Regions from separate parts of the Rahnella sp. PD12R genome, predicted to be linked through region 1. Evidence: predicted binding sites of a transcription regulator. Region 1 holds the regulator's gene; each other region holds the start of a gene.

Region 1 (10,175 bases):
CGAGCTGTCGGACGCCTTCAAAAACCGCGCCGGAGAGTTTCATGCCGCCGCCGCTGAGTTCGGGTTGATGATGCTGGTGGCGGGCCCGAATGTGATGCGGTTTGCACCATCACTGGTTATCGACTTCGCGGATATTGAAGAAGGGATGGGGCGCTTTGAGAAAGCTGTGGCAAAAGTTACAGGGGTTTAGGCTTTAGCAGCCGGCTTTATTTAAAAAAATATATAGATCGAGAATATTTCGGTTTTTCACTCACCGTGAGGGTTATGACCGAGAATATTTCGGTTTTTCATGTGCGGTGATCGCTCAGCGGCTCGCGCCGAAACCGACCAAGAGAGGGAAGTGCTTTCCCTCTCTTGGATCTCTCCCCGCTTTTTCAAACAAGCGCTGCCGCTGGCTGGCTATGTTTCAGGAGCCACATCTATTGCCGCAAAATCCCGCCGCTGCGCGGTTCCTTCCAGTCGGATTACAAACCGCGCGAAAAGATACGCGGTTTTCCACCTCTCCTTTCAGCGTGATTTTTGAAAGCGGCCAGAGGCTGACCCCAATTCAAAATCATGCCGGTTTTAATCTTTTACAAAGGCAATCTGGCGCACTCAAAATCCAGCTGAACGGAGCGGCTTCGAGACCAGAGGCTCGAAGACCGAGTGAAGGCAGCACGAAGTGCCTGGATTTGCGCCACACGCGGATGTTCCAGAATATGTCCATCGATCCAGCGAAAGCGCTTATTGAAAAAAAAGCGTGGGAGATCAAAGAGGGAGGCGCTTTCCTCCCTCTTTGTCGGTTTCGGCGCAGCGGGTTAAGTGATCACCGTACGTGAGAAACCGAAACCTTCTCGATCCAGCCCTCACGGCAAGTGAAACCCAACCCTCAAACAGGGGATATAAAAGGGGATCTCCCCTTTTACGCCCGCCGCGTCAGCCAGATCCCGTGGTGTGGTCTCTGCTTCCACGCCAGTGACGAAATGGTATGCATCACACTCAGGTGCGAAATCATCCTCCGCAGATGGCGCTCCATTTCGGTCAGCGGCATATCCGGGTGCAGCTCCGGCGCATTAAACAAGGTGTTCTCACTACCAGGCCCGTCGTAAAGCAACCGCTGCTGGCAGCTTTGCAGCGCGATTTCGCAGGTCTGCAAATACTCCGTCGCCAGCTTTTCCGGCAGCATGTAATGCTCGCGCGCGAGAATGGTCATCGCGTTGATGTGCTCAACGACAAACTGACTGTGCGTGACCCACAAACGCATATCCGCCAGATAATGCGAGTTAAAACCCGGTTCCTGCATCGCCTGGCTCAGCGAGGTGAACAGCTTGTTGTGCGCCTGATTGACCTGCATACGGGTGTACGCAAGTTGAGAGGCGTCGGGATTTTCTTGCAGAATCAGCCGGATGGCGTCCTGATAGGTTTCCAGCGCCTGATGGGCGTTCTGGCGCATCAGGCCACTTTGCCATTGCGGCCACAGCCAGATGCTGCCGCCGAAGGCCAGCGCGCAACCGATCAGCGTATCAATCAGGCGCGGCACCAGAAAATGGATGCCGTTCATCGCCAGCAATTGCAACGTATAAACTGCGGTCACCGTCATACCGATGACCGCCAGACCGTAGTTCTTGCGCAGCACGGTATACGACACCAGCGTGATGACCAGCATGCAAATCAGCGTGATGCCTTCCGGCAATTCCAGCCTCAGTAATCCGGCGGCAATCAGCAGACCGGCCAGCGTGCCGAGTGCACGGTGCTGGATACGCACACGCGTGGCGTTATAACCGTTCTGGCTGACCAGCATGATGGTCAGCAAAATCCAGTACGGCTTGGGCAGATTGAAGAAAAGCCCGAGGCTGCTACCGATCGCCAGAATCAGCCCGAGGCGCGCGGCATTGCGCAGGGCGGAGGATTTAAAGGACAGGTAGCTTTTCACCGCAGGCCAGAAAGGCAGGCGCGGCTGGGAGTTCATCAGATCGCGGCGGTACAGCGGGCGTTGCGTCCGCAGCAGTCGCGCGATACGGCTGAAATGGTAATAACAGAACTGGCCGACCGGATTCTGCGGGTTCTGCGCCGCGATTTTTTCCAGCGCCGCCAGCTCATTCGCCATGGTGAAGCGTTCGGAAAGGCGATGGTAGAGAATATCGTCCGCAATCACGCGCAGACGGGCGGAAATCACCTGCGCATTCCGGCGGATCACCGCTTCGGCGTGGCTTTCTTCCACCAGTTTTTGCACTTCTTCCGGCTGATGCAGGCTGACCGTAATGTGCTCCTGCAAATCGAGCGCCACCTGAAAACGCTGGAACAACCGTTTGTGGTGATGATGATGTCCATGCTGCGGCAGCATGTGCAGTTGCTGATACAACAACGCAATCAGGTCGATAACCTGCTGCTGGCGTTTGAGCAGCGGCGGAAGTGCAGTTTCCGGATCGGTATGTTGCGTCAGCAGGCTGTACTTGGCTTCGAAATAATCGGCCAGTTGCAAATACAGCTGGCTGAGCGTTTCGCGCATCGGTTGTTCTTCGGAAATACGGAACCACGCCCAGTTAAACAGCCCGTACCAGGCGGTGCCGGCGGCAAAAAGCGCGGGTGCCTGCCACATTGGCCTCACGCCGACCATACTCAGCGTAAAGATGGTGGCCACCAGCGCGCCGGGCAACAGGCGCGCATGCAGCGGACTGATTTCACCGGTGACGCCGAGCAGCAAAGCCAGCGTTAACATGATGAGCGGCAGAGGAATGTGCCAGTTTTCGAGCATCACCTGTAAAAGGATACTGCTGACGGCAAACAGCGAACCGCCGATAATCAGGCGTTTGAAAAAGCGTTTGTGCGGGGTATCAAGGCCGGCGACGTTGCAGCAGGCCGGGCACAGGGAAAACAGCAGGCCCATTTGCAGATTGCCAAACAGCCAGCAAATACCGACAGGCAGGCACAACACCAGCGTCTGGCGCAGCGCGTAGTTAACTTCGGGATGATAGAACAGTCTTCGCCATAGCGTCATGGGTAAAGCTTAGCCCATAAAAAAGGCGCGACAGTAAGCTGTCGCGCCAATTCCTGAGGGATTAACGTGTGCCGTAAACGACAATCGTTTTACCGTGTGCGGAGATCAGGCTCTGATCTTCCAGCATTTTGAGAATACGTCCGACTGTTTCACGTGAACAACCGACGATTTGGCCGATTTCCTGACGGGTGATCTTGATTTGCATCCCGTCCGGATGGGTCATTGCATCAGGCTGTTTAGCCAGATTAAGCAAAGTTTGCGCGATACGGCCTGTTACGTCGAGGAAGGCAAGGTTGCCGACTTTCTCTGACGTCACTTGCAGACGGTTTGCCATCTGCGCGGAAAGACGCATCAGAATATCCGGGTTTACCTGAATCAGCTGGCGGAATTTTTTATAAGAAATTTCAGCCACTTCGCAGGCAGTTTTAGCACGAACCCAGGCACTGCGTTCCTGCCCTTCTTCGAAGAGTCCCAGCTCGCCGATGAAGTCACCTTGGTTAAGGTATGACAGTATCATTTCTTTGCCTTCTTCATCTTTAATCAGGACGGCAACCGACCCTTTCACGATGTAGTACAGCGTTTCGGCTTTTTCACCTTGGTGAATCAGCGTACTTTTAGAAGGATACTTATGTATATGACAGTGAGACAGGAACCATTCGAGAGTCGGGTCTGTTTGTGGCTTGCCGAGAACCATTTGCTATTATCCTCTGTTGTTATCGCTGCCCAAAATCACAGGGCTCAGAGTTCCCTGTACGGCACTTACTTTAAAAAGCGCCCTTTCAGCATATAACTCCCCAGAAATGCTGCAAGCGGATGTCGGAGTGAAACAGCCTGATTATTGCTGTTAACACCGTGGGTTCTGTTCTTAAACCGCAAAAACCGTCACCGCAATTTACTGGAAAGTATGTTTCGGCTTTGTTTGTAACACAGGTTTGCAATGCTGTCTTCTGTTGTCTCGCTTCAGCATGATGGCGATCGGGTTACGTTGCCAGTTTTTGGGTGAAAGGGTAGTCTGAGGGGAAAATTTGACGAATTTATCCACCGGGAGAAGAGCACATGCACGCACGCGTAAAATGGGTAGAAGGGCTGACGTTTTTAGGTGAGTCAGCGTCGGGCCATCAGATCACAATGGACGGTAATGCGGGCGACAAAGCCCCGAGCCCGATGGAAATGTTGCTGATGTCGGCGGGCGGTTGCAGCGCGATTGATGTGGTGTCTATTTTGCAAAAAGGCCGTAACGACGTGCGTGACTGCGAAGTGAAACTGACGTCTCAGCGCCGCGAAGAAGCACCGCGTCTGTTCACGCACATCAACCTGCATTTCATCGTCACCGGCAAAGACCTGACGGATAAAATTGTGGAACGCGCGGTCAGCCTGTCTGCGGAAAAATATTGCTCTGTATCCCTGATGCTGGGCAAAGCCGCGACGATCACCCACAGTTTTGAAGTCGTGAACGCCGAATAAGTCACGACCAGCGATACGACTGGCACTGACTTCGCAGTAAATCCAGAAATCGCCGCGCAGCAAATGTCAGCGGCGATTTCTGCGAATAGAGTACGCAATATTCCGCTTCCGGCAGCGTATCGATATTGAGCAGGCAAAGTCTTTCCTGCAAGCCGAACGGCGCGCGCATCGCCTTCGCCACAATCGTCAGATAATCCGACTGCAACACCATATTCAGCCCGCACACCACCGAATCCGTTCTTACCGGCGTTTCACCGGCTGGCGCATTAAAGCCGTTCATCGAAAGCTGAATCTGCTGGTAGTAACCCATATCCGTTTCCGGCAACACCCAGCGCGCGCCCTGTAATTCTTCGAGCGTGGTGGCACCTGCCAGCGGATGCCCTTGCCGCGCAATCACGCCAAACGGCGCGCTAAACAGCGGTTCACGCACCAAATCTTCCAGCGGAAAACCCGGCCCGGCGGTCCCGACGGCAAAATCGAGTTTCCCTTCACGCAGCGCCGGTAACAGCGTCGAAAGCTGGCCTTCCTTAATCAGCAGTTTGGACTGGGGAAACTGCGTTTTGAATGCTTCATTGAGAGCCGGAAACACCGTCAGCGCCAGCAGTGATGAAAACCCGATAGCCACCGAACCCTGCGAATACTGATTGATCTGCCGGATCTCATCCGCCGCGCGTTCAAGTTCTTCGAGAATAAACTGCATGCGCTGCGCAAAGGCGCGGCCGGTTTCCGTCAGCGCCATGCCCTGATTGCCGCGCACGATAAGCTGAGTTTCAAGCGTTTGTTCCAGTTCCCGCAAGGTTCTGCTGACGGCGGGCTGCGACTGATTCATCGCCCGCGCCGCGCCGCGAATGCTGCCGCTGCGGATAACCTGCTGGAAAACCTTGAGTTGCTGCAATTTCGGTAAATAACGCATGTCGCCTCGCTTGAAAGCCCTATCAGTAAAAAGCATCACCTACCCAAAAATTGCATCTTATGGCAAACCTGTAAAGCTGATAGCTTCAGATTTGGAATAAATAATGTGTTGTTATTCAGTTGATTACGTGATGCATGTCGCATTTTACTATTCGCCCGACAGTGAGAACTTCTGACGCGGTGATAACAAAAAGGGATATCCGCTATGAAAAGTCGTTCCCTGATGATCTTCCTGCTGTTCGTCGGTTATGCGGTGGTGTATATCGACAAAACGGTGATGGGGTTCGCGCTGTTGCCGATTGAGCGGGAATTTAACCTGCAACCGGAGCAGCTGGGTTACATCACAGGCATTTTCTTCCTGGCCTATTCGCTGTTTCAAATTCCTGCTGGCTGGCTGAATGACCGATTCGGCTACAAGAAAGTACTCGGTATCTCGCTGTTTTTGCTCGGCGGGTTCGCGCTCTGCTTCGGTTTGCTGGGATTCGGCCTCGGTTTACTGGTGACGTTTCGCTTTCTTTCCGGCGTCGGGCATTCCGGTTATCCGTGTTCCTGCGCCAAAGCGGTGGTCTCGAATTTTGATGTCGGGCAGCGCACTTTCGCGCAGTCCGTATTGCTGTCATCCGCCGGTCTGGCGATGACCGCCGGGCCGCTGATTGCGGTGTACGCACTCGATACGCTCGGCTGGCGCGGCTCTTTCTCCATTCTCGGCCTGCTGGCGTTTGCGATTGCCGTCGCGATTATCATTTTTGTGCCGAATCCCCCGAAAGCAGAAGCCCGCACCGGCGTGGCGACCGGCTACCGTGAACTGCTGAAAAACCCGATTGTCGTGCTGCTGTTCGTATCCATTTTCTGCATCAACATTCCGTCCTACGGCCTGATGGCGTGGCTGCCTAAATATCTGGTGCAACAGCGCGGAATGTCGCTGGACGTTTCCGGGCTGGTGGTCGCCACCGGCGGAATGGGGATCTGGATTTCCTCTCTCGCGACCGGTTGGCTGGTCGGCCGTTATATGCAGGGCAAAGAGCCGAAAGTGATTTTTTGCAGCGCACTGCTCAGCGCGCTGTGCATCTGGCTGGTTTACACCTCCGCGTCGGCGGTGACCGCCGGGCTGTTCCTGTTCCTCGGCTACATCTTCCTGATGGCGGCGTTTGTCACGGTGTTTACGCTGCCGATGAAACGCCTGCCGCCGGAAGTGATGGGTGCCGCAATGGGGGTTATCAATACCGGCGGAACGCTCGGCGGATTCGTGGCGCCGATTGCGATGGGCTATCTGATCACCGTGACGCACGGGTATTTTTCGACATTTGTTTTTCTGGCGCTGGCGATGGTGGTTGCCGGGCTGGCCATTTTGCCGCTGACCCTGAAACCGCGCGCAGCGTTGCGCGACGTGGCATAACTGAGGAGAAGTCTGATGACATTTAATTTTGAAGCGATGCTGGCGGAAGTCAAAGCGGACGTTGTGCGCTGGCGCAGACATATTCATGCGCATCCTGAGCTGTCATTTCAGGAGCATAAAACGGCGGATTATATCGCGGAACAGCTGGAAAGTTTCGGCGGCCTGACTCTGACGCGGCTGACACCTAACAGCGTGGTTGCCGATCTCAAAGGCGCTTATCCGGGGCCGACGTATGCGCTGCGGGCGGATATCGACGCCTTGCCGATTCAGGAAGAAAACGACGAGCCGTTCAGTTCGACGGTGCCGGGCGTCATGCACGCCTGCGGCCATGACGCGCACACCGCGATGTTACTGGGTGCGGCGAAAGTGCTGACGCAGTGTCAGTCCGCGCTGCACGGCTCGGTGCGGTTTATCTTCCAGCACGCGGAAGAATTACCGCCGGGCGGCGCACAGGAACTGGTGGATTTAGGCGTACTCGACGGCGTGGAGAAAATCTTCGGTCTGCACGTTATGCCGAATTCTCCGACGGGTGAGGTTGGCCTGAAAGAGGGCGTGTTCTGCGCGTCCACCGATAACTTCGACATCACGATTACCGGCAAAGGCGGGCACGGTTCGATGCCGCATTTGTGCATTGATCCGGTGGTGATTGGCGCGGAAGTGGTGACGGCGCTGCAAAACGTCGTGGCGCGCCGCATCGATCCGCTTCAGGTGCCGGTGCTGACCATCGCCACCTTCCAGAGCGGGGAGAGTTATAACGTCATTCCGGAACGCGTGAAACTCGCCGGAACATTGCGGACCCATCACAGCAGCGTGCGCGAGCAGGTTCCGCAGCTGATGGAACAGATAATTTCGGGGATCACGGCGGCGCACGGTGCGCAGTATGAACTGCGCTGGACGCGGGGTTATGTGAATGGCGATAACCACCCCGACGCCTGTGCGATTGCGCGTCAGGTGATTGCTAATACGCTCGGCGGGAATGCGCTGCGGGAAGTGACCCAGCCGCTGTTTGGTGGCGAAGATTTCTCTTCTTATCAGCAAAAAGTGCCGGGCTGTTTCCTGTTTATCGGCAGCGGTAACGAGAAAATTGGCGCGACTTATGGCGTGCATAACCCGCGCTTCCGGCTGGACGAAGAGGCATTGCAGATTGGCGTGAAATTACACGTCGGATTCATTCAGCAGTTGCTGATGAACGACGCCTGATTTCACTTACTCGATTTTCTTCCCTTCCATCAGGCGCTGCACCAGCGGCGCCATAATCAACTCCATTGCCAGCCCCATTTTGCCGCCCGGCACCACCAGCGTTTTGATGTGCGAGATAAACGAGCCCTGCAACATTGCCAGCAGATACGGGAAATCAATGTCGTCCAGCCCCTGAAAATGAATCACCACGAAGCTTTCATCCAGCGAAGGAATGGCTTTCGCGGCAAACGGGTTGGAGGTGTCGATGGTCGGCACGCGCTGGAAGTTAATGTGTGTGCGGGAAAACTGCGGCGTGATGTAGTTGATGTAGTCATCCATCGAGCGCACCACGGAATCCATCACCGCCTCACGGGAATGCCCGCGCTCGCCGGTGTCGCGCACCAGTTTCTGGATCCATTCGAGGTTAACGATGGGCACCACGCCGACCAGCAAATCGACATGCGCCGCGACGTCCGTTTTGTCGGATACCACGCCGCCGTGCAGGCCTTCGTAGAAGAGAATGTCCGTCGGTTCCGGTAAGGCCTGCCACGGTGTAAACGTCCCCGGTACCTGATTGTAGGGAACGGCTTCGTCATAAGTATGCAGATATTTGCGCGAACGGCCTGTGCCGGTTTTGCCGTATTCTATAAAGCTTTTTTCCAGCAAACCGAAGTCGTTGGCTTCCGGCCCGAAGTAGCTGATATGACGCCCGAGATCGCGGGCTTTGCGGATGGCCGCGTCCATTTCCGGGCGGGTGAAATGGTGGAAACTGTCGCCTTCCAGCTCGGCGGCACGCAGGCCAAGCTGTTGGAATATTTTCCGAAATGCCAGACTGGTGGTAGTGGTGCCTGCACCGCTCGAACCGGTAACGGCAATAACAGGATGTTTGGCTGACATAATGCGCTGTTCTCCATAAAGGTGAGGCAGGCAGGCGTGTCGCGGTCTTTTCTGTGTTCGAAGACCTGGCGGCATCGCTGCGCATAATTAAGCCTATTGTTACCATATTTATTCGAGAAGTGACAGGCGACGACCGGTTATTTCAGCTGTCCGTAATAGGCATTTTTCCCGTGTTTGCGCAGGTAATGTTTGTCCATCAGCGTCTGTTGCATATCGGCAAGTGCGGGCGTCAGCTGGCGGGAGAATATGCCCATGTAGGCACATTCCTCCAGCACGACAGCGTTATGCACGGCGTCGGCGGCATTTTTTCCCCAGGCGAATGGCCCGTGAGAATGCACCAGAACCGCCGGAACCTGCATGGCGTCCAGACCCCGCTCCAGGAAGGTTTCGATAATGACGTTGCCGGTTTCCAGTTCGTACGCTCCGTTGATTTCTGCTTCAGTCATCCGGCGCGTGCAGGGAATATTGCCGTAGAAATAATCCGCGTGCGTGGTGCCCCACGCCGGTAAATCCAGCCCGGCCTGCGACCAGATTGTCGCGTGGCGGGAATGCGTGTGCACAATGCCGCCGATTTCCGGAAACTGCCGGTAAAGCGCCAGATGCGTGGCAGTATCCGACGATGGATTTTTGTCGCCTTCGATGCGCTCGCCGGTATGCAGATCGACGACCACCATGTCACTGGCGCACATGTCGGTATATTCCACGCCCGACGGTTTGATCACCACCCGCCCATTTTCGCGGTCAACCGCGCTGACGTTGCCCCAGGTAAACGTCACCAGATGATGCGCAGGCAGCGCCAGATTGGCCTCCAGTACGGCCTGTTTCAGCTGTTCTAACATGCGAATTCTCCTTCCTGCATTTTGGCTTCAATCCACTGACGGGCTTTGATGATTTCCAGTACCGGCTCGGCGGCGGTTTCCGTCCACATTTCGATGAGGAATGCGCCGCGATAATTCAGCGCGCCCAGCGTGCGGAAAAAGCCGGTGAAATCGACACAACCGTCGCCGAACGGCACATCGCGGAACTGGCCTTTAGAGGTTGCGGTGACCGGATAGGTATCTTTCAGGTGGATAGCGGCGATGCGGTCAATGCCCAGCGCCAGCTCCGACGGAATGTCGTTTCCCCACGCGCTGAGATTGCCGATGTCCGGATATACGCTGAACCACGGTGAATTCAGGCGTTCATCCCATGCTTTCCATTTGGTTATCGAATTCATGAATTCGGTGTCCATGATTTCGACCGCCAGCGTGACCTGCGCGGCGGCGGCCTGTTCCACCGCCCACGCCAGCCCTTCGGCAAATCGTTCGCGGGTACCGGCGTCGGACGCTTCGTAATACACGTCATAACCGG
Region 2 (10,175 bases), on a different contig from region 1:
TTGCCGACGCAGGAACAAAAAGTCATGAGTGTGACGATGGTCAACCCGGCTGACTTTGCGCCACCTCCGCCGCCACCACAGCCTGAGCCAACACCGCCGGAACCTGAGCCTGAACCGGAAGTGGTGCCAGAGCCTCCGCCGCCGCCGGAAGCGGTTGTGATCCCGGAACCGCCGAAGCCTAAACCTAAGCCGGTGAAAAAACCGGTCGTGAAGCCAAAAGTGAAACCGGTTGAACGTCCGGTAGAAAAACCAACGCAAACGGTACAAACCGCGCCCGTCACCAGCAATCAGCCGGTGACGAAGCCAGTGAGCCAGCCACCTGCGTCCACCAATGCCCAGAGCAATACCGGGCCGCGACCGCTGCAACGTGGTGAACCCATGTATCCGGCGCGTGCGCTGGCGCTGCGTATCGAAGGGCGTGTCCGCGTGCAGTTTGATGTCGACGGTGATGGCCGCGTACAAAATATCCGCGTCCTTTCCGCTGAGCCGCGCAATATGTTTGAGCGTGAAGTGAAACAGGCGATGGGGAAATGGCGTTACGAACCGAAGGCCGCCAGCAACTTAGTGGTTAACCTGGTGTTCAAAATCAAAGGCGGCACCACCGTCGAATAAAGCGGCATCGTGCCCGTTGCTCCATAAAAAAGGTCGCCTTCATGGCGACCTTTGTCTTTCATACTGTTCGTGTTCTGTTTAATCCTGAGAAACACCGCCAGAATCGACACTGAAATTGCTGCGGCCATCAGGCAGCTGGCGGGATTTTCCAGACTCATCTACCGCAACGTACGTGAACACCGCTTCAGTGGCTCTGTAGCGCTGTCCGATAGGCTCAGAGGAGACCTTCTTCACCCACACTTCAACGTTGATGGTGATCGAGCTGTTGCCGGTACGAATACAGCGTGCATAACAACACACCACATCACCTACCGCTACTGGCTTGAGGAACGTCATGCCGTCCACACGAACGGTCACTACGCGGCCTTTAGCGATTTCCTTCGCCTGGATCGCGCCGCCCATGTCCATCTGTGACATCAGCCATCCGCCAAAGATATCGCCGTTTGCATTGGTGTCAGCCGGCATGGCCAGCGTGCGCAGTACCATTTCACCATTGGGTAAACTTTGTTTTTCGTTCATGTTTGATTGCTTCACAGTGATCAATGTTTTATTCAAAACAACGAAGGCCTTCAAAAGAAGGCCCGTGCAGAAGAATGCTTATTTTTTTTCATCATCCGGCATGTGCCGGTAAATATAGATGCCGCTGAGCAGCGTGAAGACCAGCGTCAGAACAGTCAGCCCGAACACTTTGAAGTTAACCCAGATATTCTGTGGCAGCCAGAAAGCCACGTAGATATTTGCCAGACCGCACAGCAGGAAGAAAATCGCCCAGCTGACATTCAGCTTATTCCAGACGTGGTCGGGAAGCGTCAGCTCTTTGCCCAACATGCGCTGAATCAGAGGCTTTTTCAGAACCAGCTGGCTTATCAGTAAAGCGCCGGAGAACAGAACGTAAATGACGGTGACTTTCCATTTAATGAATTCATCATTATGGAAGACCAGCGTCAGGGTGCCAAAAACAGCCACCATGGCGAAGGTGATTAACGTCATTTTCTCAATTTTGCGATACATCACCCAGGTGATGACTAACGCCAGCGCAGTGGCAGCGATCAACGCGCCTGATGCGACAAAAATGTCGTAAAGCTTATAAACCACAAAAAAGACAATCAGGGGAAGAAAATCGAGGAGCTGCTTCATACTTCATTCCATGTTTTATGTTTGTGATGACTATACCGGAATCATTTACCGGACAAAAGAAAAGGGCGCCGGAGCGCCCCTTAAAAAGTTATGTCACTATTAAACATGTAATTTCATGTAAAGACGGAACAGATAAATCAGGATAAATGCCGTGATGACATTGCTGAGCGCGCCGAAAATCACCGCGCTTATCATCGGATTCAACGCACTTAACGCGCCGACGAAAAGCATCAGAACCACCTGCGCCAGAATCCACATCAAAACGCCCGGCGCAACCAGGCGCACATGGCTGAAGGCCAGACGGGTGCTCAGGCGCATGGCTTTAAACATCCCGACCTGCTCTTTACAGGCGATGATTGGCGACATTGACCAGGCAATGGCAATCAGAAATGCAGGCACGAAAAGCAGTGCCAGACCGAGACGGAACATCACGCTGAAGACGAACAGCAAAAGGATTAAGCGCGGCAACACAGGCAAAGAAGCGGTCACCACCTGGGTTACGCTGGCGCGCACGCCCTGTGAAACCAGCTGGATCAGCGTCAGGATCCCGCCAACCAGAATCACATTTCCGGCAAGCGTTGAGAACAGCGCCGCAATGCTGTAGCGGAAAATGGCGCTTTGCTGTTCCGGCGTGACCTGTTGTTCAATGAAACCCATCATATCGGCGACGCTCATGCCCGCCATGTTGTTCATAAGTTGCCCGATAGCATCAAGCTGATCGGCTGACGGGCTTAAAATCCAGCTCAATATGACGGTAATTAATGCGGCCAGCAGGGAAAGCGCGAAAACGCTACTCAGCTGATTACGCGAAAAATTATAACTGTCACGGTACAACGTACTGGCCGTGATAGACATGGACGCTCCTTGGCACAAGCTAAAAATAACAAGGCGGGGATTGTAACCTGTAATAGGCCCCCGCCGATACTTTTGCGCTGACTTCCTGTCAGTCAGCCTGATGAACCTCTGCCAGCACTGGCGTGAAAGCCCCGACATCAATCATCGGTAAATCCACATCCAGCGGCGGCAGGCCGTAACGCGCACGTGCGCGATCGCAGGCCGTATTGGCGACACCGTTCAGCCCCGACTGATCAAACTCGCGGCAGGGTGTCGGGCGGTTAAGGTAAACAGAACAGGAAACCGATTGTCCCACTTCCCCTTCCAGAGCCACACAGCGAGGCGTCTTGCTGTTGGTGCCTTTCATGCAGCTCAAAAAAGGCGTGACTTGCTCTGTCAGTGCCTGCGGAACAACGCCGCCAGCCTCTTCAGATTCAGCCCAATAAAATGAAACACGGAAATAGGCGCAGCATGCGCCACAGGTCATACAAGGATTATTAATTTCGCTCATCTTGGGAAGCTACCGACTCCTTACGGCACCAAACCAAAACCAACAGGGTTCATGCAAATTACGCAGCGGCATTTTTTTTAGCAACTGAAATTTCGGGCTTTCATGAAACAGCAAAATCCCCTCGTTTTTGATGCAGATCAATTCCTTTGTTTTTAGAGATTTAGATCGGATTGAGAAAGATGCAATTTCTGGAAAATTGTTTTAAAGATGTGATCCCGCATTGATCAAACCGTACCAAAGAGTAGGTATCATTCGCGCGGCCAATAAATAAACCATACAAAGGGAAGGGACAATGAAAGCAGCATATTGGGCATTAGTGGCAGCAGCGGCATTTCCGGCAATCGCGAGCGCACATGAAGCAGGGGATGTGATTGTTCGTGTAGGGACAGCAACCGTTCGTCCAACCGAAGGTTCAGACAACGTGCTGGGGCTGGGTTCTTTTAACATCAATAACAACACGCAGATGGGTTTGACGCTCGGCTACATGTTCACCGACAACATCGGGATGGAACTGCTGGCTGCGACGCCGTTCCAGCATAAAGTCGGTCTGAATAGCACCGGAACAATCGCTGAAGTTAAACAGTTACCGCCGTCATTGATGGCGCAATACTACTTCGGGGATAAGCGTGACAAACTGCGTCCGTACCTCGGTTTGGGTATCAACTACACCACGTTCTACGATACGAATTTCAACCAGACCGGGCGTGATGCCGGGCTTTCTGATCTGAGCGTGAAAGATTCCTGGGGCGTGGCCACGCAGGCGGGTCTGGATTATAACCTGGATGATAACTGGCTGATCAACATGTCCGTCTGGTGGATGGATATCGATACAGAAGTTAAATTCAAAGCGGGTGGCGAGCAGCAAAACATCAACACCCGGATTGATCCATGGGTCTTTATGTTTGGCGTCGGCTATCGTTTCTGATATTGCGTGTCACGTTGCATAAAAAAAGAGGCGCTCTGGCGCCTCTTCGCATTTCATCAGAAAGATCTCTGATTATTTCAGTCGCATATCGTTCTCGATGGAACGTACACCCGCCACGCCACGCGTGACTTCTACCGCACGGTTTGCATCTGCCGTTGACGTCACGAAACCACTTAACTGAACGCGGCCTTTGAAGGTCTCAACGCTGATTTCCCGTGATTTGATGGTCTTATCGGCCAGCAGGGCGGATTTGACTTTCGTGGTGACTACGGTGTCATCGATGTAACCACCCGTGCCTTCAGATTTTTTTGTCGGTGCGCAGGCAGCCACGGCCATGACGACCACAGCGGCAATGCAGAAAGCAGACAATGTCTTGAATAGCTTCATAAATAACTCTCCATGCTTTGTTATAAAACCAAAAGTCACCCGATTCAGACTCAGGCAAACAATACTTCGAGCACCCGTATTGTTATTGATTTGCCGAGTGATTTTAGTTTGGATTATTGGCGGGGTTTATACAAATCGAATGGAGAAAAAAAACGTAAGAATTTAAAAGAAACAGAACCTTAGTCAGGCATTGAATAAGGTTCTGTTCGCCGAAACGCTTGTGATTATGCGCGGGTGGCGGCTTTCATTTCACTGACGAAACGGGAAAGCTGAGCCAGCATTTCTGATGGCTGATGCTGATTATTCTCGATGATGCGTACCGTCGCGGAACCGGAAATCGCACCCGCCGCACCGGCGGCCAGCGTTTCTTTCACCTGTGAAGGTTCAGAAATACCGAAGCCCTGCAAAGGCGGCGCTGCGTTATATTCACGCAGTTTATCCACCAGATGATTCAGCGGTGTCAGGGCGCGTTTTTCCGTCCCGGTCACACCGGCGCGTGACAGCAAATAGGTGTAGCCGCGGCCATGAGAGGAAATCTCACGCAGCAGATCGTCTGACGCATTCGGCGGGCAGATGAAGATCGGCGCGATGCCGTGACGTAACGCCGCCGCACGGAACGGGGCAGATTCTTCAAACGGCACGTCGGCAACCAGTACGGAGTCTACGCCCACTTCAGCGCAACGCTGGTAGAAAGTTTCAATGCCGTTATGGAACACCAGGTTGGCGTACATCAGCAGGCCAATCGGGATATCCGGATGTTTTTCGCGAATGCGCGCCAGCATATTGAAGCATTGCGTTGGCGTCACACCGGCGGCAAACGCGCGCAGGTTGGCGTTCTGAATCGTCGGACCATCGGCCAGCGGATCAGAGAACGGAATGCCCAGCTCGAGTGCGTCGGCACCGGCTTCAATCAGCGTGTCAATAATAGAGAGCGACAGTTCAACGCCCGGATCGCCCAGCGTCACGAAGGGAACAAAGGCACCTTCTTTTTTGCTTTCCAGACGCTTAAATAATTGCTGATAACGTTCCATTAAATTTCTCCCCGGGCAGTCAGGATGTCATGTACGGTGAAAATATCTTTATCGCCGCGGCCAGAAAGATTCACCACCAGAATTTGTTCTTTCTCTGGCGTTTCCTTGATGAGTTTCAGCGCATAAGCCAGCGCGTGTGAAGATTCCAGTGCCGGAATAATCCCTTCATGGCGGGACAATTCTTTAAAGGCGTCCAGCGCTTCATCATCGGTAATCGACACATATTCCGCGCGGCCGATGCTGTTCAGGAAAGCATGCTGCGGCCCGACAGACGGGAAATCCAGACCGGCAGAAATGGAATAAGATTCTTCAATCTGGCCTTCTGAGGTTTGCATCATCGGGGCTTTCATCCCGAAATAGATACCAACGTGTCCGTGTTTAAGCGGCGCGCCGTGTTGCCCGGTTTCGATACCCAGCCCGCCCGGTTCAACACCGATCAGCTTCACGCTGGTGTCATCGATGAAATCAGCAAACATGCCGATGGCGTTAGAGCCACCGCCGACGCAGGCGATCACGGCGTCCGGCAGACAGCCTTCGCGTTCCTGCATTTGCGCTTTGGTTTCTTCGCCAATCATGCGCTGGAATTCACGCACAATCGTCGGATACGGATGCGGGCCCGCAGCGGTTCCCAGCATATAGTGAGCGGTTTCGTAGCTGCCAGACCAGTCGCGCAGCGCCTCGTTACAGGCATCTTTCAGCGTGGAAGAACCGCTGTGAACCGGGATCACTTCAGCGCCCATCAGACGCATACGGAACACGTTCGGTGACTGGCGTTCAATGTCTTTCGCGCCCATATAAATCCGGCATTTCAGGCCGAGCAGGGCACAGGCCAGAGCGGATGCCACACCGTGCTGACCGGCACCGGTTTCAGCGATGATTTCGGTCTTGCCCATGCGCTTTGCCAGCAACGCCTGACCCAGCACCTGGTTTGTTTTGTGTGCGCCACCGTGCAGCAGATCTTCACGCTTGAGATACAGCTTGGTTTTAGTGCCTGCGGTCAGGTTTTTACACAATGTCAGCGCCGTCGGGCGGCCTGCATAGTTTTTCAGTAAATCGATGAATTCAGCCTGAAACGCCGGGTCACGCTGCGCGCTGACAAAAGCTTCTTCCAGCTGCACCAGCGCAGGCATCAGAATTTGCGGGACGTACTGGCCGCCAAATTCGCCGAAATAGGGATTAAGTAAAGTCATGTGATTCCATCCTGTCTGTCAATTTTTGCGTCACTGCGGGGAATTAATAAGCCCGCAATGTCTGGAATACGGCGGTAATTTTACCCGCATCTTTAATGCCCGGTTCGCTCTCGACGCCTGAATTGAAATCCAGACCCGCACACCCAAGTTGCGCGGCTTCGACGCAATTATCTGCGCTCAGGCCACCGGCCAGCAGAACATTGCTCAGGTCTTGCCCGGCCAGCTTGCTCCAGTCGAAACGATGCCCTGTTCCACCTTTACCGTTATCGAGAACATAACGGTCAACGTGATTCAGATTGCGTGCCGGCATCGTGTCTTTCACGCTCAGCGCTTTCCAGATCTGCACCGCAGAAGGCAGCTCGCTGCGCAGGGCGTCGATATACGCCTGATCTTCATCGCCATGAAGTTGCACGGCGGTGAGATTCAGCGCCTGAGCGGTTTGCGCGACGTCAGCCAGTGGCGTATCGCGGAATACGCCGACGTATTTCAGCGGTGCGCCGTTTTGCACTTCTTTCGCCTGCGGCTGCGTCACGAAACGCGGAGAGGCGTCGACAAAAATTAGTCCGCCGTAAATCGCACCGGCATCATGGGCGGCTTTCGCATCCTGCGCACGGGTCAGGCCGCACACTTTGTTGTCGCCAAGCAGCACACGGCTGACGGCGGTGTTCAGGTCTGGCTCTGACATCAGCGCGCTGCCAATCAGGAAACCGTTGGCAAAACGGCTGAGTTCGCGGATCTGGCCGTAGGTATTAATGCCGGATTCGCTGATGACCGTCACGCCGTGCGGCACGCGGGGTGCCAGTTCACGCGTACGGTTCAGGTCAATCGACAGATCGCGCAGATCACGGTTATTGATACCGACCACTTTCGCTTTCAGATTCACCGCACGTTCCAGCTCTTCTTCATTACTGGCTTCGGTGAGCACGCCCATATTCAGGCTGTGTGCGACGGCGGCGAGCTGCACGTATTGTTCATCGTTGAGTACGGAAAGCATCAGCAAAATGGCATCGGCCTGATAAAAGCGCGCCAGATGAATCTGATACGGGTCGATAATGAAGTCTTTGCACAGCACCGGCTGCGTGACGGTTTTGCTCACCAGCGGCAGAAAATCAAAGCTGCCCTGGAAGTATTTTTCGTCCGTCAGAACGGAAATGGCCGATGCGTAGTTTTTGTAAACACCGGCAATTTCTACCGGATCAAAGTTCTCGCGGATCTTTCCTTTGGAAGGAGAAGCCTGCTTGCACTCAAGAATAAAAGCCGTTCTTGCGCCCTGAAGCGCGTCGTAAAAACTGCGCTGGCTTTGAGTTATTTCGTTCTGAAAGCTGGCCAGCGGTTGTTGTTCTTTACGTTCCGCGACCCAAACTTCCTTATCGCGAACAATCTTGTGGAGCACGGTTTCCTGCTGCATCACTTATCCTCTTGCTGCCAATGCAGTCACGCGCTGGTACGGTTCACCGCTGCGCATGACATCTAAAGCCTGTTGAGCGTTTTGCTTCAAATCTTCCTGGCCGAAAAGACGCAGTAACATCGCCACATTGACGGCTACCGCGGCTTCATGGGCCGGATCACCTTTACCTTGTAATAAGCGTGCCAGAATGTCACGGTTTTCTTCCGGCTCGCCGCCCAGCAGGGATTCGATCGGATAATTGTCCAGCCCGAAGTCCTGCGGTGTCACTTCATAGGTGGTGATTTCGCCGTCTTTCAGTTCAGCAACCTGTGTTGCCGAGTGAATCGCCACTTCATCCATTCCGCCGCCGTGAACCACCGCCGCACGCTCGTAACCGAGGGCGCGCAGGGTTTCTGCAATCGGCTTCACCAGTTCCGGGCTGTACACGCCAATCAGTGCCAGCGGCGGACGCGCCGGGTTAATCAGCGGGCCAAGCACGTTGAACAGCGTGCGGGTTTTCAGCGCTTTACGCACCGGCATCGCATGGCGGAAACCGGTGTGATATTGCGGTGCGAACAGGAAGCACACATTCAAGTCGTCCAGCGCCGCGCGGGACTCTTCCGCTGGCATATCCAGACGAATGCCGAAAGCGGCCAGTAAATCCGATGAACCTGAACGGCTGGACACGCTGCGGTTGCCGTGTTTCGCCACGCGTGCACCACAGGCTGCCGCCACAAAGGCGCTGGCGGTGGAAATATTAATGCTGTTGGTGCCGTCGCCGCCGGTGCCGACGATATCCGCGAACGGGTAATCAGGGCGCGGGAACGGCTCGGCGTGTGCCAGTAACGCTTTTGCGGCACCGGCGATTTCAGCGGGCTGCTCGCCGCGCACCTTCATGCTGATCAGCGCCGCCGCTAACTGCGCGGGTTCCAGCTCACCGTTCACGATGGCGGTAAATAATTGCTGGCTTTCTTCCTGTGTCATCGCCTGAGCCTGATACAGATTTTCGAGAATGCCGGGGATAGTTTGCGTTTTCATGACAGTTCTCCTTACGCCAAAGCCCAGGCCAGTGTCTGCTCAAGCAGACGCGCACCCTGTGAAGTTAAAATGGATTCCGGATGGAACTGGAAGCCGCAAACGCGATCTTCTTCGTGACGCACCGCCATCACCATGTCGCCGTAACGGGCGTTAACCGTCAGCCCTTCCGGGATCTGACTGCCGACCAGCGAGTGATAACGCGCCACCGGCAGCGGGTTATTCATCCCCGCAAACATCGCTTCGTTGTCATGCGTAATAGAAGAGGCTTTACCGTGCAGGATTTCACCTGCCTGACCGACGAAACCGCCGTAGGTTTCCACAATCGCCTGATGTCCGAGACAGATACCGATAATCGGTAACTGACCGCGCAAGCGTTTCAGCAGTTCCGGCATACAGCCCGCTTCAGACGGTGTACCCGGGCCCGGAGAAAGCACCAGCACCGGTTTTTCCAGCTGGCTGAGTTTTTCGATAATCACGTCAGCCGGGATCTGATTGCGGTAAATCACCACGTTATGGCCGCTTGAACGCAGCTGATCGACCAGGTTGTACGTAAAGGAATCCACGTTATCGATGAGTAAAATGTCGGCCATCTTAAAATACCTCTTTCGCATTGTGGGCAGTGGCGATGGCACGCAGCACGGCACGGGCTTTATTACGGGTTTCGTCAGCTTCGGCTTGTGGAACGGAATCGAGCACCACGCCGCCGCCCGCCTGAACGGTGGCAATGCCGTCTTCCACATACGCGGAGCGGATGACGATGCAGGTGTCCAGATCACCGTGTGCGGTGAAATAGCCCACTGCGCCGCCGTAACTGCCTCGACGGGTTTGCTCAGAGGCTGAAATCAGCTGCATGGCGCGGACTTTTGGTGCGCCGGTCAGCGTGCCCATATTCATGACGGCCTGATAAGCGTGCAGCACATCCAGATCGGCGCGCAGCGTACCAACAACGCGGGACACCAGATGCATCACGAAGGAATAACGGTCAACTTTGGTCAGGTCCGCGACGTAACGGCTGCCCGGCTCGCAGATACGCGCCAGATCGTTACGCGCTAAATCCACCAGCATCAGATGCTCGGCCAGCTCTTTATGGTCGGTGCGCATTTCCAGTTCGATGCGGCTGTCG
Region 3 (10,175 bases), on a different contig from region 1:
TCACTGGTACGAGAACTATTAACGCTTACGCATTACAGCCTGGGATTTTGCGTATTATTTCTGATGTGCGTACGCCTTTTTGTTCGCGCGATGTACGTCACACCCGCCATTAAACCCGCTCCGCCGCGCTGGCAACATTGTTTGTCGGCCATCACGCATGGCTTTGTTTATCTGATGTTTATTGGTTTACCGGTTCTGGGCATTTTGTCGCAATATTTTGGCGGCCATGACTGGACGATGTTTAACATCAGAATGCCTAAAAGCTATCTGGCCGATCTGCCATTACAAAAACAGTTAAAAACCCTGCACGAATGGCTGGCGAATGCCGGATATTATCTGAACGGATTGCACGCTTTCGCTGCCCTCTGGCACCATTACCGCCGCCGCGATAATACGTTGATACGCATGTTGCCGGGGAAGAATTAGCGGGCAATAAAAAAGAGGATCCGGAAGAATAAAATTTCCCGCGGTGGATTTTTTATTGGATATCACGTCAGGCGGTTTTATTGAAATAACCTGTTTGATTTATACAAGTGACTGAATTTATGGCTCAACTTAACTCAAATTAAAGCCATGAAAGATATGCCAGAAAAATGAGTTCGCGCGATTTGTAGCCGGCTGCGTGAATCTGAGTTGATCACCTCCCCGCAGGTCGCCTGTTTGGTGTCAGGCCGCTAACCGAAGCACCACAAAATTCCCGCCTTTTGGCGGGTTTTTTGTTTTTATCGTTTGAAGCTTCTCTGGCCTTCAGATTTGGCAGAATCAGACATTATTCGCGGATCTTCTGATACACACACAAATGCGTATACGCAGCCTGTAAAAGCGGAATGCTGATCCCCACACGCGTTGCGCGTTCGACTAAATCACCAATAATCTGGTCGGCCTCGATAGGATATCCCTGCGTCATATCGCGATACATCGACGACGTTTGAGGCGAATTTTTGTCGGTCACCGCTTCCCTGACTTTCGCCACCGCCGTCGCGCGTTCCGCGTAGCCAAAGGCTTTCATGGTCGTTAACGCTTCGCTCACGATGGCCTGCGCAAACTCCGTTCCGCCCGGCGCAGAGGCGACCTGACCGATGTTGCCGCGCATGGTGCAGGTGATGGCACCGAAGCTTGAAAGCAGCAGCCACTTCTCCCACAGATCGCTGATGATGGTTTCCGAAAGGATGGCATCGATACCGGCGCTCTGAAATGCCTGATCGACTTTGAGAATACGTTCGGTTTTCTCGCCGGAGAGCTCGCCATAGATAATCTGGTGCAGTGGTGTCATCTGGTGGATATGGCCGTCGGCATCCAGCGTGGCGTTGATTTTGCACAGTCCGCCAATCAGCGCGTGTTCACCAAACCGCTGGCTGAGCGTTTCCATATGCTTCATACCATTGAGCACCGGCATGACCAGCGTATTTTCGCCAACGACCGGTGCGATATCCTTGATGGCTGCTTCCAGCCCGAAACTTTTCACCGTCAGCAGTATCAGATCATAAGGGCCGGTCAGCTGAGAAGCCTGTACCACGGCGGGTTGCAGGTGAAAATCACCGTGCGGGCTGTGAACTGTCAGTCCGTCTTTCTGCACCGCCAGCGCGCGCTTCTCGCGCAGTAAAAATGTCACATCCTGCCCGGCCTGAGCCAGTCGCGCACCAAAATATCCGCCCGTCGCACCCGCGCCTACCACTAAAATCCGCATATGTTTTCCCCATTGTTTCAAGACATTCAGAAACCAAGCTGTGGGTTTAAACTACGGGAGTCATAGCCTTTTAATCAAGAGGTGGCGGCACAAAGGATTCAGTGGCTGGAGAGAAAAGAAGAATTTTTGATGATTTTGTCGCGTGATACTATTACGCATCACTATTTCTAAAAGGAGCACTGAATGGCAGGTTATCAGCCACCGTACAGTATTACACCTGCCATTCTGAACCGGGTCGTTGAGGTTGGGGAATTACTCGGGCGCTGGGCCGCGCATGCGGAACAATCATCGGTGCTGCTGCGAAAAGAAAACCGCATACGGACCATTCAGGCTTCACTGGCGATTGAACATAACAGCCTGTCCACCCAACAGGTGACGGCTATTATGGAAGGCAAGCGCGTGCTCGCGCCGCAAAAAGATATTCAGGAAGTTCGTAACGCGATCCTGACTTACGAACAGCTACCCATGTGGAAAAGCTATGTTCTCGACGATGTCCTGAAAGCTCACCGGCTGATGATGACCGGCCTGGTGGATGCACCGGGTCACCTGCGTAGTGGTGATGTCGGGGTTTATCGCGATAATCAGCTGATTCATATGGCGCCGCCGGTCGGGCAGCTTCCGCGCCTGATGGCCGATTTGCTGAACTGGCTGAAGGAGACCGAGATTCATCCGCTGATTGCCAGCTGCATTTTTCATTACGAATTTGAATTCATCCATCCGTTTGCGGACGGCAACGGAAGAATGGGGCGGTTGTGGCAAACGCTGATCCTGAGCCAGTGGCGTCCTGAACTCGCCTGGCTGCCGGTTGAAACCCTGATCCATAATCAGCAACAGGATTATTACCGTGTATTGGGTGAATGCGATCGCGCCAGTGACTGCACGGCATTTATTGCATTTATGCTGGAAAAACTGGTTGAAGCATTACGCGAAGGCATTGAAACCCAACTCTCCCCCCACAATCCCCGCCCGTAAGCGGGAATTGCAGGCCAGACGCTATTTCCCCCGCGCTGCCATAATCCTCCGATAGAGCACCGGCAGCGAAATCACCACAATCAGCATCGCGCCGACGATGACTGACATCACGATCCCCGGCACGTTGAGCAGGCTGAGGCCGAAGGTCAGCAGGCCCATCAGGAAGGCGGCAATAATGACGCCCGTCATGCTGCCTGAACCGCCCAGCACGCTGACGCCGCCGAGCACTACCATCGTAATCACGCTCAGTTCCCAGCCGAGTGCCAGCGTCGGGCGCGTACTGCCGAGCCGTGACGTCAGCAGAACCGCCGCCAGCCCGGACATCACGCCGACCAGCACAAACAGCGTCAGGTTGTGGCGCTTCACGTTAATGCCGGAATACCAGGCCGCCACCGGATTATTGCCGATGGCGTAGGTACGGCGGCCAAAATTGGTTTTGTGCAGCAGGAAGTAAAAGACGGCGCCCAGCACCAGAAATAACGCGAACTCAAACGACAGCGGCCCCCAGACATAACCCTGTCCGAACCACGCAAAGCTGGCCGGATATTTATTCAGTGACTGATCGCCGAGCAGCACATACGTGATGCCACGGAACAGGCTCATGGTCCCGATGGTGATCACAATCGATGAGAGATTCAGGCGTGTCACCAGCAGCCCGTTAATCAGCCCGCACAATAATCCCACGCTCAGCCCGACGCCCACCAGAGCCGGTGTCGGCAGCCCGGCCTGCGCGCAGAATCCCATTATGGTGGAACTCAGTGCCATCGTTGAGGCGACGGATAAATCGATTTCACGGGCGATAATCAGCATCGCCATCGGCAGGACAATAATGGCCTTTTCCGTGAAATTGAACGTGGCGTCCGACAGATTCCAGATATTGAGGAAGTACGGCGAGGCGAGGGCGTTCACCACGAACACCAGCAGCGTCACCCCCAGCAAAAAAACCTCCCAGCACATCAGGCGGCGGAAGAACGGTGTTACGGCCATCGGCACACTTTCCCGTGCAGGCGTGCGCGAAGTTAAGGTCTTATTCATGATCTGGCCTCTGATTCAGGTCCTGATGCGTGGACGGAAGGATAATGGCGTAAAATCAGTCTTCCTTTACGTTTATTGCCGCGTTCGTTGAGGATCACCGCGATGACAATCACCGCGCCAGAAATGGCCATCTGCCAGAACGGCGACACTTCAATCACCGGCAGGGCGTTATTGATGACGCCGAGGAACAGCGCGCCGAGCAGGCAGCCGACCACTGAACCGATGCCGCCCATGGTGCTGATCCCGCCGATGACGCAGGCGGCGACAATCTGCAATTCAAAGCCGTTGGCGACGTCCACGTAGGCGACGGCAAAACGTGAAATCCACAGATATCCACAGAAACCCGCCAGAGCGCCGGAAAGGCAGAAGCTGATGAACTGCATTTTGCCCGCGTTGATGCCGGTGTAATACGCCGCCGTGGCATTGCCGCCTGCGGTATACAACGCGCGGCCTGTGCGGCTGTAGCGCAGGAAATACGCCACCAGAATCAGCGCGGCAATCGCGCACCAGCCGAGCAGCGGCAGGCCAAGAAACGGTGCGCGCGGCAGGCTGAGGAAATCAGGGCTCATCTGATGGGCGTTAATCCAGCCGCCGTTCGAGAGCAGGAAAATAATCCCGCGATAAATACTCATGGTGCCCAGCGTCACCACAATCGGCGGAATCCCCACTTTCCACACCAGCAGGCCATTAATTGCACCCATAATCAGGCCGAGAACCGTCGCCAGCACGACCAGCGACCACACCGGAATGTCAGGGTGATGGAAGTTGATCAGCGCAACAATCATGCCGGTGAGCGCCAGATTGGCGGCCATCGACAAATCAATACCTTTAGTCAGCAGCACCATCATCTGGCCGAGCGCGAGAATGATCAGAATCGAGGTGTCGTTGAACATCTCAAGCAGGTTTCCGGCGCCGATAAACTCCGGTGAGCGCGCGCCGACGCCGAGCACCATCAGGACAATCACCACCGCCAGCAACAGCTCACGGTACTTGAGTAAATTCTTGATCATGCCGCCTCCTCGCCCGCGCCGCTGGCGGCACTGACAATCATTTCGGCGGTCGCGTCACCCGCGTTGAATTCCGCCACCATCAGCCCTTCGTGCATCACAATAATCCTGTCCGCCATGCCCATAACTTCCGGCAATTCGGAAGACACCATAATCACCGCCAGCCCGCGTCCGACCAGCTCGGACATAAACTGGTGCACCGCTGCTTTCGAACCGATATCAATCCCTTTGGTCGGTTCATCGAGAATGATGATGTCCGGCTGCGTCGCCAGCCATTTTGCGATCACCACTTTTTGCTGATTACCCCCGGAGAGCGTGCCCACCGGCTGTTTCCAGCTCGAGGCTTTCACCTGCAACCGGCGCGCATAATCGTCAGCCAGCGCCCACTCTTTTTTATCATTGAGCACGCCGCGCGGGTTGAGCTGGCTGAGCTGCGGCAGGCTGATGTTCTGGCTGATCGGCAAATCGATAATCGCGCCCTGTTTCTGGCGCTCTTCCGGCACGTACACAATGCCCGCGCGGATGGCCTGAGAAGGGCGGGTGAAATGATGTTCTTTGCCATGGATCAGAATCTTGCCGCCGCCCGGTTGTGTCACGCCAAACAGCGCCTGCATCAGCTCGGTTCGTCCCGCGCCAACCAGCCCGTAGAATCCGAGAATTTCGCCCTTGCGCAGTGAGAAACTGATGCCAGAAAATTCGGTCGGATGGCTGAGATTCTGCACCTGTAACACCGTTTCACCCGGTTCGCAGTTCACTTTCGGATACGCCTGGCTGACTTCGCGCCCGACCATCATCTTGACCATCTGCGGCTCGCTGATATCACAGATTTTGCCGGAGCCGACATAACTGCCGTCGCGCAGCACCGTGTAGTAATCGGAAATCGCGAAAATCTCGTCGAACTTGTGCGAGATAAACAGGATGGCTTTTCCTTCATGTTTCAGGCGTTCGACAATCTGATAAAACTCCACGATTTCATGCTGCGACAGCGCCGCCGTCGGTTCGTCGAGGATCACCACCTGCGCATCAAACGACAGCGCGCGGGCAATCGCCACCATATGGCGCTGCGCGATGCTCAGTTCTTTCAAAATGGCATGCGGATCGATGTTCACTTCCAGACGTGTCAGAATATCGCGCGCCTGCTGATGCATCGCCGGCCAGTTCAGGCGCTTAAAAATCCCGCCGTAAACGTAGTGGCCGACGAAGATATTTTCGGTCACGGAAAGTTCGTCAAACAGCACGGTTTCCTGATGGATGGCGGTAATACCGACTTTGTGCGCGGATTCCGGATTGGGCAGTTTTATCGGAATCGCTTTATAGCGCAGCTCGCCTTCTTCCGGCTGATAAATGCCGGTCATGACTTTCACCAGCGTGGATTTACCCGCGCCGTTTTCGCCAATCAGGGCCGTCACTTTTCCCGGATACAAATCCACATGCACGTTATTCAGCGCCCTGACACCCGGAAAGACCTTGCTGATGCCCTGTAATGACAAAAGCGGAGTCGTGGAATCTGTCATTTCGTTTCCCCTGTCTGGCTAAGCACAACAAAACGGCTCACCGCAAAACGATAAGCCGCCGTCAGGATCAGAATAATTTCGAAAATTTGTCGATGTTGCTGGCGTCATAAACAAACGGTTCAGCCATCGCGCCGCTGCCGTCCGCGTCCAGTTTCACTTTGCCTAAACGCCCCATGCTGGCTTCGGTTTTGGTGGCGGTGCCTTTGACCAGATCGTCGGCCAGATAGGTTGCCGCGTAGCCAAGATCAATCGGGTTCCAGATGGCAAAACTCTTGGTCGCGCCGGATTTCACCGCGCCCGCCATTTCAGACGGCAGACCGAGGCCGGTGACGTAAACTTTGCCGATTTTGCCCTGATCTTTCACCGCCTGTGCGGCGGCCACAATCCCGACCGAAGACGGGGAAATAATGACTTTCAGATCCGGATAAGATTTCAATAAGCCGATAGTTTCGCGATAACTTTTATCTGACAGATCATCGCCATATGCCACAGTCACCAGATTGACGGAAGGATACTTTGGCAGCACCTTTTTCATCTCGGCAATCCACAGATTCTGGTTGGTCGAGGTCGGTGTGGCGCTCAGTATCGCGACATCCCCTTTTTCGACATTCAGCGCTTTCAGTGCATCGGCGGCCAGTTTGACGTTGGTTTCGCCAATCAGCGCATTGTTGGACGGATTCAGGTGGATCTGACGGCCCTCTTTGGCGACGCCGGAATCCCAGGACACCACTTTAATGCCGCGCTGCATGGCTTTTTTCAGCACAGGCACCAGCGCGTCCGGGTCATTGGCGGAAACCGCAATCGCATCAACGCCCTGTGCAATCAGGCCGTTCAGCACTTCAATCTGCGCTTCGGCGGTGGTAGTGGTCGGGCCGGTGTAAATCACTTTCACATCGCCCAGCTCTTTCGCTGCCTGCTGCGCGCCAACGTTTGCCGCTTCAAAGAAACCGTTGCCCAGTGACTTTGCCACCAGCGCAATTTTCACTTCTGCCGTTGCCGCGCCTGCCAGCAGGATGCTGCTCGCGATCAGGGTGAGGCTCAGTACGTGTTTTAATTTCATTGTTTGTACTCCGCATAAGTCTGCATAAAGTTTAACGACCCAAAATTGCCGACGCGCCAGGCGCATGATCACGACTCTAGGAGGTTGCTGAGGATCTGACCTTTCCGCGAGTGCCAGTTCTGCGCTAACTATGGCAAAGCTGCAAAGGTTTAAGAGAACAACCTCACAAATTGATAACAATCTTGTGTAGACCCACGGAAATGCCCCGAAAAAAACCGATTTCGGGCCGGGAAAAACCGCACTGAAAGAGGGCGTAAACCAGCGTCATACGCCGGATTGCGCAAGATTGTGCCGGGAAAGAAAGGTTTTGTTCAAAAGCGGCTGGCAGATCACAATTTCAGCCCGATGGCGGCGTGAGTGACGACTAAGATATTACGATAATGTTAATAAGGAGTCGGAAATGACCGTGTTACGCAGTAGTGATTATTTCCCTTCAGGAAATTTCCCGGTCGCCATTGAACCCCGTTTCCCGCAGGAAACTTTTCCTGAGCATCATCACCAGGATTTCAACGAAATTGTGCTGGTCGAGCAGGGCACCGGGACGCACGTTTTTAATGACCATCCGCTGATCCTCAGCGCAGGCAGCGTCTGCTTTGTGCGTCACTGCGACCACCATCTTTACGAAGATACCGACAATCTGCATCTGACCAACGTTCTGTACCGTGGCCCGAATGCGTTTCGTTTCCTCAATGGCGTCAGCGATTTATTGCCGCAGGAAGTGGATGGCATTTATCCGGCGCACTGGCGTATCAGCCCGAATCTGGTGACGCAGGCCAAAACGCTCATCGACCTGCTGGCGCGCAAAACCGTCAGCCAGACGCCGGAATCGCAGGCTCAGCAGGAGCTGTATTTTATGCAGCTTTTATTGCTGCTGCGTCAGGGCAGTCGTGATGTTGGTTATCGCGGGCAGGGTGGCGACCTGAATAATTTGCTGGACTGGATGAACGAGCATTATGACGAAGAGATCAACTGGCCGGTGCTGGCGGAACAATTCTCCATGTCCCTGCGCACGCTGCATCGCCAGATGAAACAGCAAACCGGCTGCACGCCGCTCAATTACCTCAACCGCCTGCGCCTGCTCAATGCGCGCAACATGCTGCGTTTCAGCGACAGCTCGATAACGGACATCGCCCATCAGTGCGGTTTCTGCGACAGCAATTATTTCTCAACTCTCTTTAAGCGCGAATTTGGGTATGCGCCCCGCCACGTCCGCCAGTAAATACCCTTCATATTTCGAGCTACAATTTTGGGTATTACGAAGGAAAATACTCAATTTGCAAAAATGTTATGTCGGGCAGACCGACCATGACATTTTTGCCATTTCTCAAAACGAACTGGCAATCACGGAAAGGTAAAAACGTCACGGATAGAACAGGCTGTTAGAACTTTACAAAAAAGAGCTTATTTTTTAACAACTCGTTCATCATCCCTCTATCCGTTCTTTGGAGATTTCTGACATGGCCACAGTTCAAAAACGTATGTACATCAACGGCGAATTCGTTGAAAACACCGGCGGCAAGTGGATTGACGTGGTCAATCCGGCCACAGAACAGGTGATTTCGCAGATCCCTGAAGGCTCTGCCGAAGACGCGAAAAAAGCCATTGATGCTGCCGAAGCTGCGCAGCCGGGCTGGGAAGCCTTGCCCGCGGTAGAACGGGGTGTATGGCTGCACAAAATCGCCGCCGGGATCCGCGAACGTGAAGCCGAACTGACCGAAACCATTATTGCGGAAGGCGGCAAAACCTACGGCCTGGCGCAAACCGAAGTGCTGTTTACCGCCGATTATCTCGATTACATGGCCGAATGGGCGCGCCGCTACGAAGGCGAAATCATTCAGAGTGACCGGCCAAACGAAAACATCTTTGTGTTCCGCAAAGCCATCGGCGTGACTACCGGCATTCTGCCGTGGAACTTTCCGTTCTTCCTGATTGCGCGCAAAGCCGCACCGGCGCTGATCACCGGCAATACCATCGTGATTAAACCGAGTGAAATCACACCGAATAACGCGGTGATTTTCGCTGAAATTATCCACAAAATCGGCCTGCCAAAAGGCGTGCTGAACATTGTGACCGGCTACGGGCCAACCGTTGGACAGGAACTGGCCGCCAACCCGAAAGTCGGAATGGTCAGCCTGACCGGCAGCGTCGCCGCCGGTATCGCCACCATGACCGCCGCCGCGCAGAACGTGACGAAAGTGTCGCTGGAGCTGGGCGGTAAAGCCCCGGCCATCGTGATGGACGACGCGGATTTGGATCTGGCGGTCAAAGCCATCGTCAGTTCACGCGTGATCAATACCGGGCAGGTGTGTAACTGTGCGGAACGTGTTTACGTGCAGGAAGGCGTGTACGACGAATTCATTTCGCGGATCAGCGAGGCGATGAAAAAAGTGACCTTCGGCAATACCGCCGAGCAAAAAGAGCTGGATATGGGGCCGCTCATCAGCGGTGCAGCGTTAAAACGCGTCGAGGACAAAGTGGCGAAAGCCGTTTCACAAGGCGCAAAAGTGCTGCTGGGCGGCAAACGTCACGGCGACAAAGGCTTCTTCTATCAGCCGACGGTGCTGGTGGATGTGAAACAGGACATGCCGATCATGCACGAAGAAGTGTTCGGCCCTGTGCTGCCGGTCGCGACATTCAAAACGCTGGAAGAAGCCATCGCGATGGCCAACGACAGCGAATACGGGCTGACGTCTTCGATCTACACCTCCAATATCAATACTGCGATGAAAGCGCTGAAACAGCTGAAGTTCGGGGAAACCTACATCAACCGCGAAAACTTCGAAGCGATGCAGGGCTTCCATGCGGGCTGGCGCAAATCCGGCGTCGGCGGCGCGGACGGCAAACACGGCTTGCAGGAATATCTGCAAACCCACGTCGCGTATCTGCAATTCCATTAATTT

What was found. The regulator CRP, encoded in region 1, controls carbon source genes, mostly activating them, when cyclic AMP is high. The targets are predictions, from matches to a motif close to ATGTGANNNNNNTCACAT.
Region 2: the regulator CRP is predicted to act here: its motif matches at 3,220-3,237, upstream of ompW (outer membrane protein OmpW).
Region 3: the regulator CRP is predicted to act here: its motif matches at 7,427-7,444, upstream of rhaS (rhamnose ABC transporter substrate-binding protein).

What each region holds. Positions count from the first base shown of each region.
Region 1 is NZ_JAHTMS010000005.1:376,658-386,832, forward strand. It holds gene KWG64_RS12785 (aspartate aminotransferase family protein) at 1-190, shown strand, start outside; gene KWG64_RS12790 (hypothetical protein) at 423-818, shown strand; gene KWG64_RS12795 (YccS/YhfK family putative transporter) at 902-2,977, opposite strand; gene crp (cAMP-activated global transcriptional regulator CRP) at 3,039-3,671, opposite strand; gene KWG64_RS12805 (OsmC family protein) at 4,034-4,441, shown strand; gene KWG64_RS12810 (LysR substrate-binding domain-containing protein) at 4,443-5,354, opposite strand; gene KWG64_RS12815 (MFS transporter) at 5,559-6,749, shown strand; gene KWG64_RS12820 (M20 family metallopeptidase) at 6,765-7,949, shown strand; gene KWG64_RS12825 (phosphoribulokinase) at 7,956-8,825, opposite strand; gene araD (L-ribulose-5-phosphate 4-epimerase) at 8,963-9,664, opposite strand; gene KWG64_RS12835 (L-ribulose-5-phosphate 3-epimerase) at 9,658-10,175, opposite strand, start outside.
Region 2 is NZ_JAHTMS010000002.1:298,489-308,663, reverse strand. It holds gene KWG64_RS05360 (energy transducer TonB) at 1-612, shown strand, start outside; gene yciA (acyl-CoA thioester hydrolase YciA) at 691-1,131, opposite strand; gene KWG64_RS05350 (septation protein A) at 1,210-1,749, opposite strand; gene KWG64_RS05345 (YciC family protein) at 1,849-2,604, opposite strand; gene KWG64_RS05340 (YkgJ family cysteine cluster protein) at 2,693-3,094, opposite strand; gene ompW (outer membrane protein OmpW) at 3,387-4,019, shown strand; gene KWG64_RS05330 (BON domain-containing protein) at 4,092-4,406, opposite strand; gene trpA (tryptophan synthase subunit alpha) at 4,631-5,437, opposite strand; gene trpB (tryptophan synthase subunit beta) at 5,437-6,627, opposite strand; gene trpCF (bifunctional indole-3-glycerol-phosphate synthase TrpC/phosphoribosylanthranilate isomerase TrpF) at 6,671-8,035, opposite strand; partial or broken gene trpD (bifunctional anthranilate synthase glutamate amidotransferase component TrpG/anthranilate phosphoribosyltransferase TrpD) at 8,039-9,642, opposite strand; gene KWG64_RS05300 (anthranilate synthase component 1) at 9,644-10,175, opposite strand, start outside.
Region 3 is NZ_JAHTMS010000003.1:11,765-21,939, forward strand. It holds gene KWG64_RS07140 (cytochrome b) at 1-426, shown strand, start outside; gene panE (2-dehydropantoate 2-reductase) at 770-1,687, opposite strand; partial or broken gene KWG64_RS07150 (Fic family protein) at 1,871-2,632, shown strand; gene KWG64_RS07155 (ABC transporter permease) at 2,681-3,646, opposite strand; gene KWG64_RS07160 (ABC transporter permease) at 3,691-4,704, opposite strand; gene KWG64_RS07165 (sugar ABC transporter ATP-binding protein) at 4,701-6,215, opposite strand; gene rhaS (rhamnose ABC transporter substrate-binding protein) at 6,283-7,275, opposite strand; gene rhaS (HTH-type transcriptional activator RhaS) at 7,676-8,494, shown strand; gene aldA (aldehyde dehydrogenase) at 8,733-10,172, shown strand.